3 regions of the Dactylosporangium sp. NPDC049140 genome follow, and region 3 is predicted to be linked to each of the others. Evidence: riboswitches for the same ligand, from Rfam matches in the RefSeq annotation. Region 3 holds a riboswitch; each other region holds the start of a gene.
The links. A riboswitch is a leader RNA that binds a small molecule or an ion and turns the genes downstream of it on or off. The one in region 3 is predicted to bind cobalamin.
Positions count from the first base shown of each region.

Region 1 (3,265 bases), on a different contig from region 3:
TCCGGCAAGGGCCTGACCGACCTCACCGCCTCCCCGGCGGTCGAGGACCGGGACCCGGCCTGGTCCGCCGACGGCGCGCACATCGCGTTCCGGCGCTACGGGGCCGGCGCGGACCAGCTGTGGGTGATGGACGCCGACGGCGGCGGGCTGGCCGTCGTGCGGTTCAGCGGTACGGCGTCCGCCCCGGCCTGGTCGCCGGACGGCACCCGGCTGGTCTACGAGTGCTGGTCGGGCGGCGACACCGACATCTGCGTCATCGACGTCGACGGCGCCGACCTGACGGACCTGACCGGCACCGCCGGCGTCGCCGAGCACACGCCGGTGTGGTCGCCGGACGGCACGAGGATCGCCTACGCCGTCGACCTGGCCGCCGGCGGCAGCAGCCTGGTTGCGCTCGACCCGGTGACGCTGTCGGCGACGGCGGTCACCGCGCCCGCCGCCGGGGTGTACGACTCCCGCCCGGACTGGTCGCCGGACGGCACCCAGCTCGCGTTCGGGCGGTTCGTCGTGGGCAGCGGCTACGGCGGCGGGATCTACCGCACCGCGGCGTCGGGGGCCGGGCGGGCGAAGCTGGTGACCAGGCCCCGGGCGGGCAGCGACTCCCACCACACGATGCCGGCCTGGTCCCCCGACGGGACCCGGATCGCGTACTGCGACCTGGACGACGACGAGGCCTGGGGGCACATCTTCACGATCCGCCCCGACGGCACCGGCAACGCCCAGGTCACCTCCGGCGCGACGACGGACGAGGTCCCCGACTGGCGCCCGGTCTGAGCCCTACCAGCGGTCCTCGTGCCGGACCTGGTCCAGCGGGGAGCGCCGGCGCCAACCGTGGCGCTCCAGGTCGGGCACGTCGTGGCTCCGGCTCACCGGGCCCAGGCAGAGCCACGCCACGGGCCGTACGCCGGCCGGAATGCCGAGCAGGCCGCGCAGGAACTCCTCGCGGTAGAAGGAGACCCAGCCCAGGCCGAGGCCCTCGGCGGTGGCCGCGAGCCAGAGGTTCTGGATCGCCAGGCACACCGAGTACAGCCCGGCGTCGGCGATCGCGTGGCGGCCCAGCACCGCGGGGCCGCCGCGCCCCGCATCGTAGGTGACCACGACCGAGAGCGTGGACTCCAGCACCCCGTCGATCTTGATGCGGGCGAACCGCGCGGCCGCCTCGGCGTCGAGGGTCGCGGCGAACACGTCGCGCTCGCGGGACACGTGCGCGTGGAACTCCTCGCGCAGCGCGCGGTCGCGGACGACGATGAAGTCCCACGGCTGCGTCAGCCCGACGCTTGGCGCGGCGTGGGCGGCGGTCAGGATCCGGTCCAGCGCCTCGCCGGGCACCGGCGCGCCGGTGAACTCGGCGCGCACGTCGCGGCGGCGGTTGATGATGTCGTACAGGTCATGCGTCAAGGCAGGCTCCCGCTGCGCTCACACCCCGGGACAGGCCGGGGCCGTCGGTCGCGAGGCCGGTCTTCGGACTCCCGGATCGTCGCCCCTCCGCCCGCCTTCCCAGCCCTTCCGGGCCAGTGGCTACGCGTGCACGTGTGGGCGGCGGCTCCCCGGTCACCGCGGCGGGCCCGTGCCGGATTCTCACCGGCTTCCCGATTCTCCCCGCCGTCGCCGGCGGGGCACCTCGCTTCAGTTGATGCCGGCCCGCACGCTACCAGGAGGCAATAGGCTCGGCGCATGACGCAGACGCAGACGCACACGCTCGCCGTACCCGGCGCCGACCTGGTCTACGACGTCACCGGCCCGCTGCCGCCGGCGGACGGACGGCCGCCGCTGTTCATGATCGGCCAGCCGATGACCGCGGACGGGTTCGGCGCGCTCGCCGCGCACTTCCCGGACCGCACCGTCGTCACGTACGACCCGCGCGGCCTGGGCCGCAGCGCCCGCACCGACGGCGGGACCGACAACACGCCGCAGCAGCAGGCCGCCGACCTGCACCGGCTCGCCGCGCACCTCGGCGCCGGCCCGGTCGACGTGTTCGCCAGCAGCGGCGGCGCGGTGACCGCGCTGGAGTGGGTGAGCGCCCACCCGGACGACGTCGCCACGCTCGTCGCGCACGAGCCGCCGATCAACCCGATCCTGCCCGACGCGGCCGGCGCGGACCGGGCGCGGGCCGCGTTCAACGACGCGTACGAGACCGGCGGCAGCGGCCCGGGCATGGCCGCGTTCATCGCCATGACCTCGTGGCGGGGCGAGTTCACGGAGGAGTACTTCGCGCAGCCGGCCCCGGACCCGGCGATGTTCGGCATGTCCACCGCCGACGACGGCACCCGCGACGACCCGCTGCTGTCGCGGGACTCGTGGGCGGTCACCGACTACCGCCCCGATGTCGCGGCCCTGAACGCGTCCCCGGCCCGCATCGTGATCGGCGTGGGCGAGGAGTCGGCGCAGACGTACACCGCGCGCACCGCCGAGGCGATGGCCGCCCTCCTGGGCGGGCCGGCCACCGTGTTCCCGAGCCACCACGGCGGCTTCCTCGGCGGCGAGTTCGGCTACGCCGGCAAGCCGGAGGAGTTCGCCGCGAAGCTACGCGAGGTCCTCGCGGCCCCTCCGGCGGGCTGAGCGGCCGCGTCAGAGCAGCCCGGCGAGTTTGTACAACACGAGGGATCCGGCCACGGCGACGTTCAGGCTCACGCCGCTGCCCACCATCGGAATCTCCACCGCCCCGTCGAGCAGGTCGAGGGCCTCGGGCGGGATGCCCGTCGACTCGTGGCCGAGCACCATCACGGTGCGCCGGCGCGCGGCGGGCAGGTCGGCGAGGCGCACGGCCTCCTCGGCGAGCTCGACGCCCACGATGCGACTCCCGCCCGCACGCTCGGCGGCGAGCCACCGCAGCGGATCGCCGATGCGGTGGACGCACGCGGGGCGGCGCAGCGTGTTGCCGCGGGCGAGGGCCTCGTCGATCCAGGGGTACCGCGGGACGACGAGACAGGCCCCGACGGCGTCGCAGGTGCGCAGGAGGGTGCCGAGGTTGACGCCGTGCATGGGCCACAGCGGGGCGGCGAGGAGGTGTCCCCAGCAGCGGTGGGCGCGGGGACGGCGGGAGGAGCGCAGCTCGGACGGGGTCCGGACGCGAATGGCGGTGCTCACCATTGGGGCGTGCTTCGCGGCGCACGCGGGCCATCGACGGCAACAGGGCCGCTGCCCAGGGTAGGTCATTGCAGCGCCGCGCGCACCTCCGCGCGGGCGGTCCGGGTCGACGGCGGACGGCTCCCCATCATGCCCGGGCGGTATCGTCTCCACCGTGGCGTTGGGTGATCGGGGCGCG
Region 1 is NZ_JBEZDS010000006.1:261,950-265,214, reverse strand. It holds gene AB0B76_RS13360 (hypothetical protein) at 1-774, shown strand, start outside; gene bluB (5,6-dimethylbenzimidazole synthase) at 778-1,398, opposite strand; cobalamin riboswitch at 1,435-1,639, opposite strand; gene AB0B76_RS13350 (alpha/beta hydrolase) at 1,675-2,559, shown strand; gene AB0B76_RS13345 (TrmH family RNA methyltransferase) at 2,569-3,090, opposite strand; gene AB0B76_RS13340 (transglutaminase family protein) at 3,242-3,265, shown strand, end outside.
Region 1: another riboswitch for cobalamin. It lies ahead of bluB (5,6-dimethylbenzimidazole synthase); the one in region 3 lies ahead of AB0B76_RS21615 (VWA domain-containing protein).

Region 2 (3,265 bases), on a different contig from region 3:
CGTCGCGACCGGCACGGTGGTCCGCGCGCAGACCGAGCCCCTGCTCATGCCGCAGCTGTCACCCATCATGATCAAGTGGGCCTGGTGGGCCGCGGACGGCTCGGCCGTGTACTTCCTCGGCCAGCCCCGCGACCGCCACACCCTCGCGCTGCACCGCCTGGACCCGGCCACCGGCGCCGTCACCACCGTGCTCAGCGAGGCCGGCGCGACCCGGGTGGAGCCCAACCAGTGGGCCTACGAGCCGCCGATCGTGCGCGTGCTGGCCGACGAGGTGCTGTGGTACTCCCAGCGTGACGGCTCCGGCCACCTGTACCGCTACGACCGGCACACCGGCGCGCCGCTGGGCCGGGTCACCTCCGGGCCCTGGTCGGTGCGGCAGATCCTGCACGTCGACGAGGCGGAGCGCACGGTGTACTTCACCGCCGCCGGCCTCGTCGAGGCCGACCCGTACCGGCGCACCGTGTGCCGGGCCGGCCTGGACGGCACCGGCTTCGCCCGGCTCACCGACGACGAGCTCGACCACGTCGTGACGCTGCCCGGGCACCGGGGGTACTTCGTCGACAGCGCGTCCACGGTGGACACCGCGCCGGTGACCACCGTCCGCGACTGGACCGGGCGCGTGCTGGTCGAGCTCGAGCGGGCCGACATCACCCGGCTCGAGGCCACCGGCTGGACCCCGCCCGAGCGCTTCCGCGTCAAGGCGGCCGACGGCGTGACGGACGTCTACGGGGTGCTGTACCGCCCGCACGGCTTCGACCCCGCGCGCCGCTACCCGGTCGTGGACAGCCTCTACCCGGGCCCGCAGGTCGGCCGGGTCGAGCCCGGCTTCGACCCCGGCGGCATGGGCCTGGACGCCGAGCCCCTCGCCGCGCTCGGGTTCGTGGTCGTCGCGCTCGACGGGCGCGGCACCCCGGGGCGCGGCAAGGCCTTCCACGACGCCTCCTACGGCCGCCTCGGCGACGCCGGGGGCCTGGCCGACCACGTCGCCGCGCTGCGGCAACTCGCCGCAGACCGGCCGTGGATGGACCTCGACCGGGTCGGCGCGTTCGGGCACTCCGGCGGCGGGTTCGCCGCGGCGCGGGCGATGCTGGACTTCCCCGAGGTGTACCGGGCCGGCGTCGCGCTGGCCGGCTCGCACGACGCCCGCTGCTTCAACGCCGGCTTCGTGGAGTCCTACGACGGCGCGGACGACCCGGACGCCTGGGCCCGGACGTCCAATGTGGACCTTGCCGCCCGGCTGGCCGGCCCGCTGCTGCTCGTCCACGGCGAGCTCGACGACCAGGTCCATCCGGACCACACGCTGCGCCTGGCCGACCGGCTCATCGCCGCGGACAAGGACTTCGAGCTGCTCATCGTGCCCGGGGCCGAGCACACGTTCCTGGACTGCCTCGCGTACGTGCGCAAGCGCTGCTGGGACTTCCTGGTGCGCGAGCTGATGGGCACCCCGCCGCCCGCCTACCGCCCCGCCGCCATCCCGGTCGGCCCGGAGATGCTCGCCGAGATGTTCGCCTGAGCCGCGACACGCCGACACGACATCTGGTGTTTCCAATTCTCGGGCGGCCCTATATATAGTGATGACCACAGCTGGTTCGGCCGCCCGCCCAGGGCGGCCGAGGCAAGAGGGAACCCGGTGCGAGTCCGGGACTGCCCCGCAGCGGTCAGTGGGAACGATCGCCGTCATGTGCACTGGGCCCGATCAGGCCTGGGAAGCGACGGTCAGTAGGCATGCGCTCGGCGCCCACGAGTCCGAAGACCTGCCAGCGCGCCGCGCACCGCCCGGTGCGCGGCGGTCGAAGGCCGCGCGGGACGGCCGACGCCACGAGCCGGACCCTGGCCGCATGCCGCCGCAGGGGTCCCGGCGGCGTCTCCGCGCGCTCCTTCGGCCCTCCGACCTGAGGCGAGAAAGGGCACGCGGATGCAGGTACGCAAGCGCAACGGCGACACCGAGGCCGTTGACGTGAACAAGATCGTGCGCGCGGTCGAGCGGTGGGCCGGTGACCTGGACGAGGTCGACCCGCTGCGCGTCGCGACCCGCACGATCAGCGGGCTGTACGACGGGGCGAGCACCGCCGAGCTGGACAAGCTGTCGATCCAGACGGCGGCGGAGCTCATCGGGGAGGAGCCGCAGTACTCGCGGCTGGCCGCGCGGCTGCTGGCCGCGTACGTGGACAAGGAGGTGCGCGGCCAGGGCGTCGCGAGCTTCAGCCAGTCGATCCGCTACGGCCACCAGCTCGGCCTGATCGGCGACGACACCGCCGCGTTCGTCGCAGCGAGCGCGCGCAAGCTCGACGACGCCGTCGACCTCGACGGGGACCTGCGGTTCGAGTACTTCGGCCTGCGTACGGTCGCCGACCGCTACCTGCTGCGCCACCCCGAGGCCCGCCTGGTCGTGGAGACGCCGCAGTACTGGCTGCTGCGCGTGGCCTGCGGCCTGTCGCAGACCCCGGGCGAGGCGATCGGGTTCTACCGCCTCATGTCCTCCCTGGCCTACCTCCCGAGCTCCCCGACGCTGTTCAACTCCGGCACCCGGCACACGCAGATGTCGTCGTGCTTCCTCGTCGACTCGCCCCGGGACGAGCTCGACTCCATCTACGAGCGCTACCACCAGGTCGCGCGGCTGTCGAAGTTCTCCGGCGGCATCGGGATCTCGTGGTCGCGCGTGCGCGGGCGGGGCGCACTCATCCGCGGCACCAACGGGATATCCAACGGCATCGTGCCCTTTCTCAAGACGCTTGACGCGGGTGTCGCCGCGGTGAACCAGGGCGGGCGGCGCAAGGGCGCGGCGTGCGTGTATCTGGAGCCGTGGCATCCGGACGTCGAGGAGTTCCTGGAGCTGCGGGACAACACCGGCGAGGACGCCCGCCGCACCCACAACCTCAACCTCGCCAACTGGGTGCCGGACGAGTTCATGCGCCGCGTCGAGGCCGACGGCGACTGGTCGCTGATCGACCCCACCGACGCCCCCGAGCTGCCGGACCTCTACGGCGAGGCGTTCGACGCGGCCTACCGCGCGGCCGAGAAGAAGGCGGTGCGCACCGTCAAGGCCCGCGATCTCTACGGCCGCATGATGCGCACCCTCGCCCAGACCGGCAACGGCTGGATGACGTTCAAGGACCGCGCCAACGCCCTGTCGAACCAGACCGGCGGCCCGCGCAACACCATCCACCTGTCGAACCTGTGCACCGAGATCCTCGAGGTCAGCAGCGACGACGAGACCGCCGTGTGCAACCTCGGCTCGATCAACCTCGGCGCGCACGTGACGGCC
Region 2 is NZ_JBEZDS010000027.1:33,298-36,562, forward strand. It holds gene AB0B76_RS34475 (DPP IV N-terminal domain-containing protein) at 1-1,513, shown strand, start outside; cobalamin riboswitch at 1,569-1,777, shown strand; gene AB0B76_RS34480 (ribonucleoside-diphosphate reductase subunit alpha) at 1,916-3,265, shown strand, end outside.
Region 2: another riboswitch for cobalamin. It lies ahead of AB0B76_RS34480 (ribonucleoside-diphosphate reductase subunit alpha); the one in region 3 lies ahead of AB0B76_RS21615 (VWA domain-containing protein).

Region 3 (3,265 bases):
CCTGCCGGCCGCCGCCCCCTGGGGCGACTGGGCCGCGCGGGACGAGCGCATCCACGCCGCCGTGGCGCACGGCCCCGGGCCGCTGACCGGCCTCGGCGAGCTGCTCAGCGCCGCCGACGAGACCGGGTGCCTGGTGGAGCCGTCCGTCGACTCGCTGAAGACCGCCCGGCACGCCGCGGCCGACCCGTCCTCGGCGCGGTACTGGAGCGCCCTGTGCGTCCTGGCCGACCGGGGCGACGAGTCCGACGGCCCCGCCCTGCTGGCCGGCCTCGACTGGCTCGACCGGCGCGACGACGACCTGTGCGGCTACGACCGCCTCGCCGACGGCCTCGCCCGCGTCGGCGGCGACGCCGCCCGCCAGGCCCTGCCGCGCATCCGCTCGCTGTGGTTCAGCCCGCACTCGTACGAGCGCGCCGCCTACCTGCGGGCCCGCCTGGAGCTGGAGCCGGACGCGTGCGCGGGCGCCCTGACCGAGGGCCTGTGGGACTGCGAGGCCGGCGTCCGGCTCATCGCGGTGCGCCGCGTCCCGCTCGACGAGAAACTCGAGCGCCGCCTGGCCTACCTGCGCGACGACCCGATCGAGACCCCCGAGGTCCGCGCGGCCGCGGCCGAGCGGCTCCTCCTCGAATCCATGGTGTAGCGGCCTGTCGCCTGGGTGACACATCGGCGCAAGTGCGTGCCAAGTCCACGCCAAGTGCCGTGCCGCATCCTTGCTTCAGCACCACTTGAAGGGGCCCGGTTCCGGGTCCTCGCACCGCCTAACTCGAGACAGCTCTCGATATCCATATATATGAGCCGGCCCCGCGACACCCCTCCCCCCTCGTGTCGCGGGGCTCTCGTACGTCCGCCTACCGCGCCGTGCCGCAGGTCGCCTGGATGCGCCGGGTCAGCCGGTCGGCGAAGCCGGGGTCGCCGACCACGCGCTGCTGGAACTCGTCGACCGGTGCGGCCGCCATCGTGCCCGCGGCGGCCCCGGCCCCCGGTCGCAGCCACATCGCCCGGGTGCCCGGCGGCGCGACCGAGCTCGCCGGGGCCCGCGGCGGCAGCCGCAGCGGCGTGGCGGCGATCAGGGCGACCGCCGCGAGGAGCACGCACAGTACGATCTGGGCGGCCGAGTCCAACGCGCGCCGCATGCCCGTCCCATCGGCCGGCGGACCCGGATCGTGAGGGTCACACCGCGCCACGTTGACGCACCGGTTGCCGGTGGGACACGATGGCGGGCGAGCGGTCTGCGGAGGAACCCGGTGCGAGTCCGGGACGGTCCCGCCACTGTGACCGGGGAGTCGCCCCTCAGCTCGGACCACGGCCGGCAACGGCTGGAAGGTCGGGGGGCGGCGGCGATCCGGCAGTCAGGAGACTCCGGGCCGCCGACGCAACAGCCGCCTCGCGGGCGCGGACCCGCCGAAGGGAAGAGTGCCCGTGACCTCGCCGTACCCGTTCTCGGCCGTCGTCGGCCTGCCCGACCTGCGCCTCGCGCTGCTGCTCACGGCGGTCTCACCGGCCATCGGCGGGGTGCTCGTCCGGGGCGAGAAGGGCACCGCCAAGTCCACCGTCGTGCGGGCCCTCGCCGCGCTGCTGCCCGAGGTCGGGGTGGTCGCCGGCTGCCGCTTCGCCTGCGACCCGGACGCGCCCGACCCCGAGTGCCCCGACGGCCCGCACACGCCCGGGGCCGGGGCCGAGCGCCGCCGCTCCGCCCTCGTCGAGCTGCCCGTCGGCGCGACCGAGGACCGCGTGGTCGGCACCCTCGACCTGCAGCGCGCCCTCGGCGACGGGGTCAAGGCCTACGAGCCGGGCCTGCTGGCCGCCGCGCACCGTGGGGTCCTCTACGTCGACGAGGTCAACCTGCTCCCCGACCACCTGGTCGACCTGCTCCTCGACGCCGCCGCCATGGGCCGCGCGCACGTCGAGCGCGACGGCGTCTCGGTCAAGCACGCGGCCCGCTTCCTGCTCGTGGGCACCATGAACCCCGAGGAGGGCGAGCCGCGCCCGCAGCTCGTGGACCGCTTCGGGCTCGTCGTCGGGGTCACGGCGCCCCAGGAGGCCGCGCCGCGGGCCGAGGTCGTGCGGCGGCGGCTGGCGTACGAGGCCGACCCGGCCGGGTTCGCCGGGCGCTACGTGGCCGAGGACGCCGCGCTCGCCGAGCGGATCGCCGGCGCCCGGGCCCGGATCGGCGGGGTGGCGCTGCCGGACGCGGAGCTCGACCGGATCGCGCGGATCTGCCTGGCGTACCGCGTCGACGGCCTCCGGGCCGACATCGTGGTCGCGCGGACGGCGGTGGCGCTCGCGGCCTGGCACGGGCGGACGGTGGTCACGACGGACGACGTGCGCGACGCGGCCCGGCTGGCGCTGCCGCACCGGCGCCGGCGCGATCCGCTCGACCCGCCGGGGGCCGACCGGGATCGCCTGGAAGAGGTGCTGGAGCAGGAGACCGGGCCGGACGACGACCCGCCGGGCGGCTCCCCGCCGCCGCCGGACGACGACCCGGTTCCGCCGGACCCGACCGACATTTCGGAAACGTCGGAATCGCCCGACGCCGGTGGGCCGCCCCCGCCGCCCGTCGCGCCCGAGCAGCGGCCTCCGGCCGAGCCGACCGATGGCTCCGTTAGCGATAAGCCCGACCCGCCCCGCGACTCCGATTTATCGGACACTTCGGATTCGTCGGATCTGCCGGATTCGGCCGGGGTCGCGGCGCCGGGGCAGCTCGCGTTCGCCGGGCTGCCGTACAAGCCGAAGCTGCTCAGCATCGCGGGCCGCGCGAACCGCCAGGCCGGCGCCCACGCGGGCCGGCGCTCGCCCGCCCTGTCGCGGCACGGGCGCGTGGTGCGCTCCCGCGCCCCGATCGGCGGGAAGCTCACGAGCATCCACGTGCCCGACACGATCCGGGCCGCCGCAATGCGCGGTTCGAGCCGCGCCGAGGCCCGCGACGTGCGCGAGGCGGTCAAGGTCGGCCGCGAGGCGAACCTGGTGCTGTTCGTCGTCGACGCGTCCGGCTCGATGGCCGCCCGGCAGCGGATGGGCGTCGTGAAGACCGCGATCCTGTCGCTGCTGCGCGACGCGTACCAGCGCCGGGACAAGGTCGGCCTGGTCTCCTTCCGCGGCCACGACGCCACCCTGGTGCTCGAGCCGACCGCGAGCCACGAGGTCGGCGTGGTGCGCCTGGCCGAGCTGCGCACCGGGGGCCGCACGCCGCTGGCCGCCGGGCTGCGCCAGGCCGCCCGCGTGCTGCACGGCGAGCGCCGCCGCGACGCCCGCCGCCGCCCGCTGC
Region 3 is NZ_JBEZDS010000012.1:143,666-146,930, reverse strand. It holds gene AB0B76_RS21625 (hypothetical protein) at 1-640, shown strand, start outside; gene AB0B76_RS21620 (hypothetical protein) at 849-1,133, opposite strand; cobalamin riboswitch at 1,235-1,360, shown strand; gene AB0B76_RS21615 (VWA domain-containing protein) at 1,420-3,265, shown strand, end outside.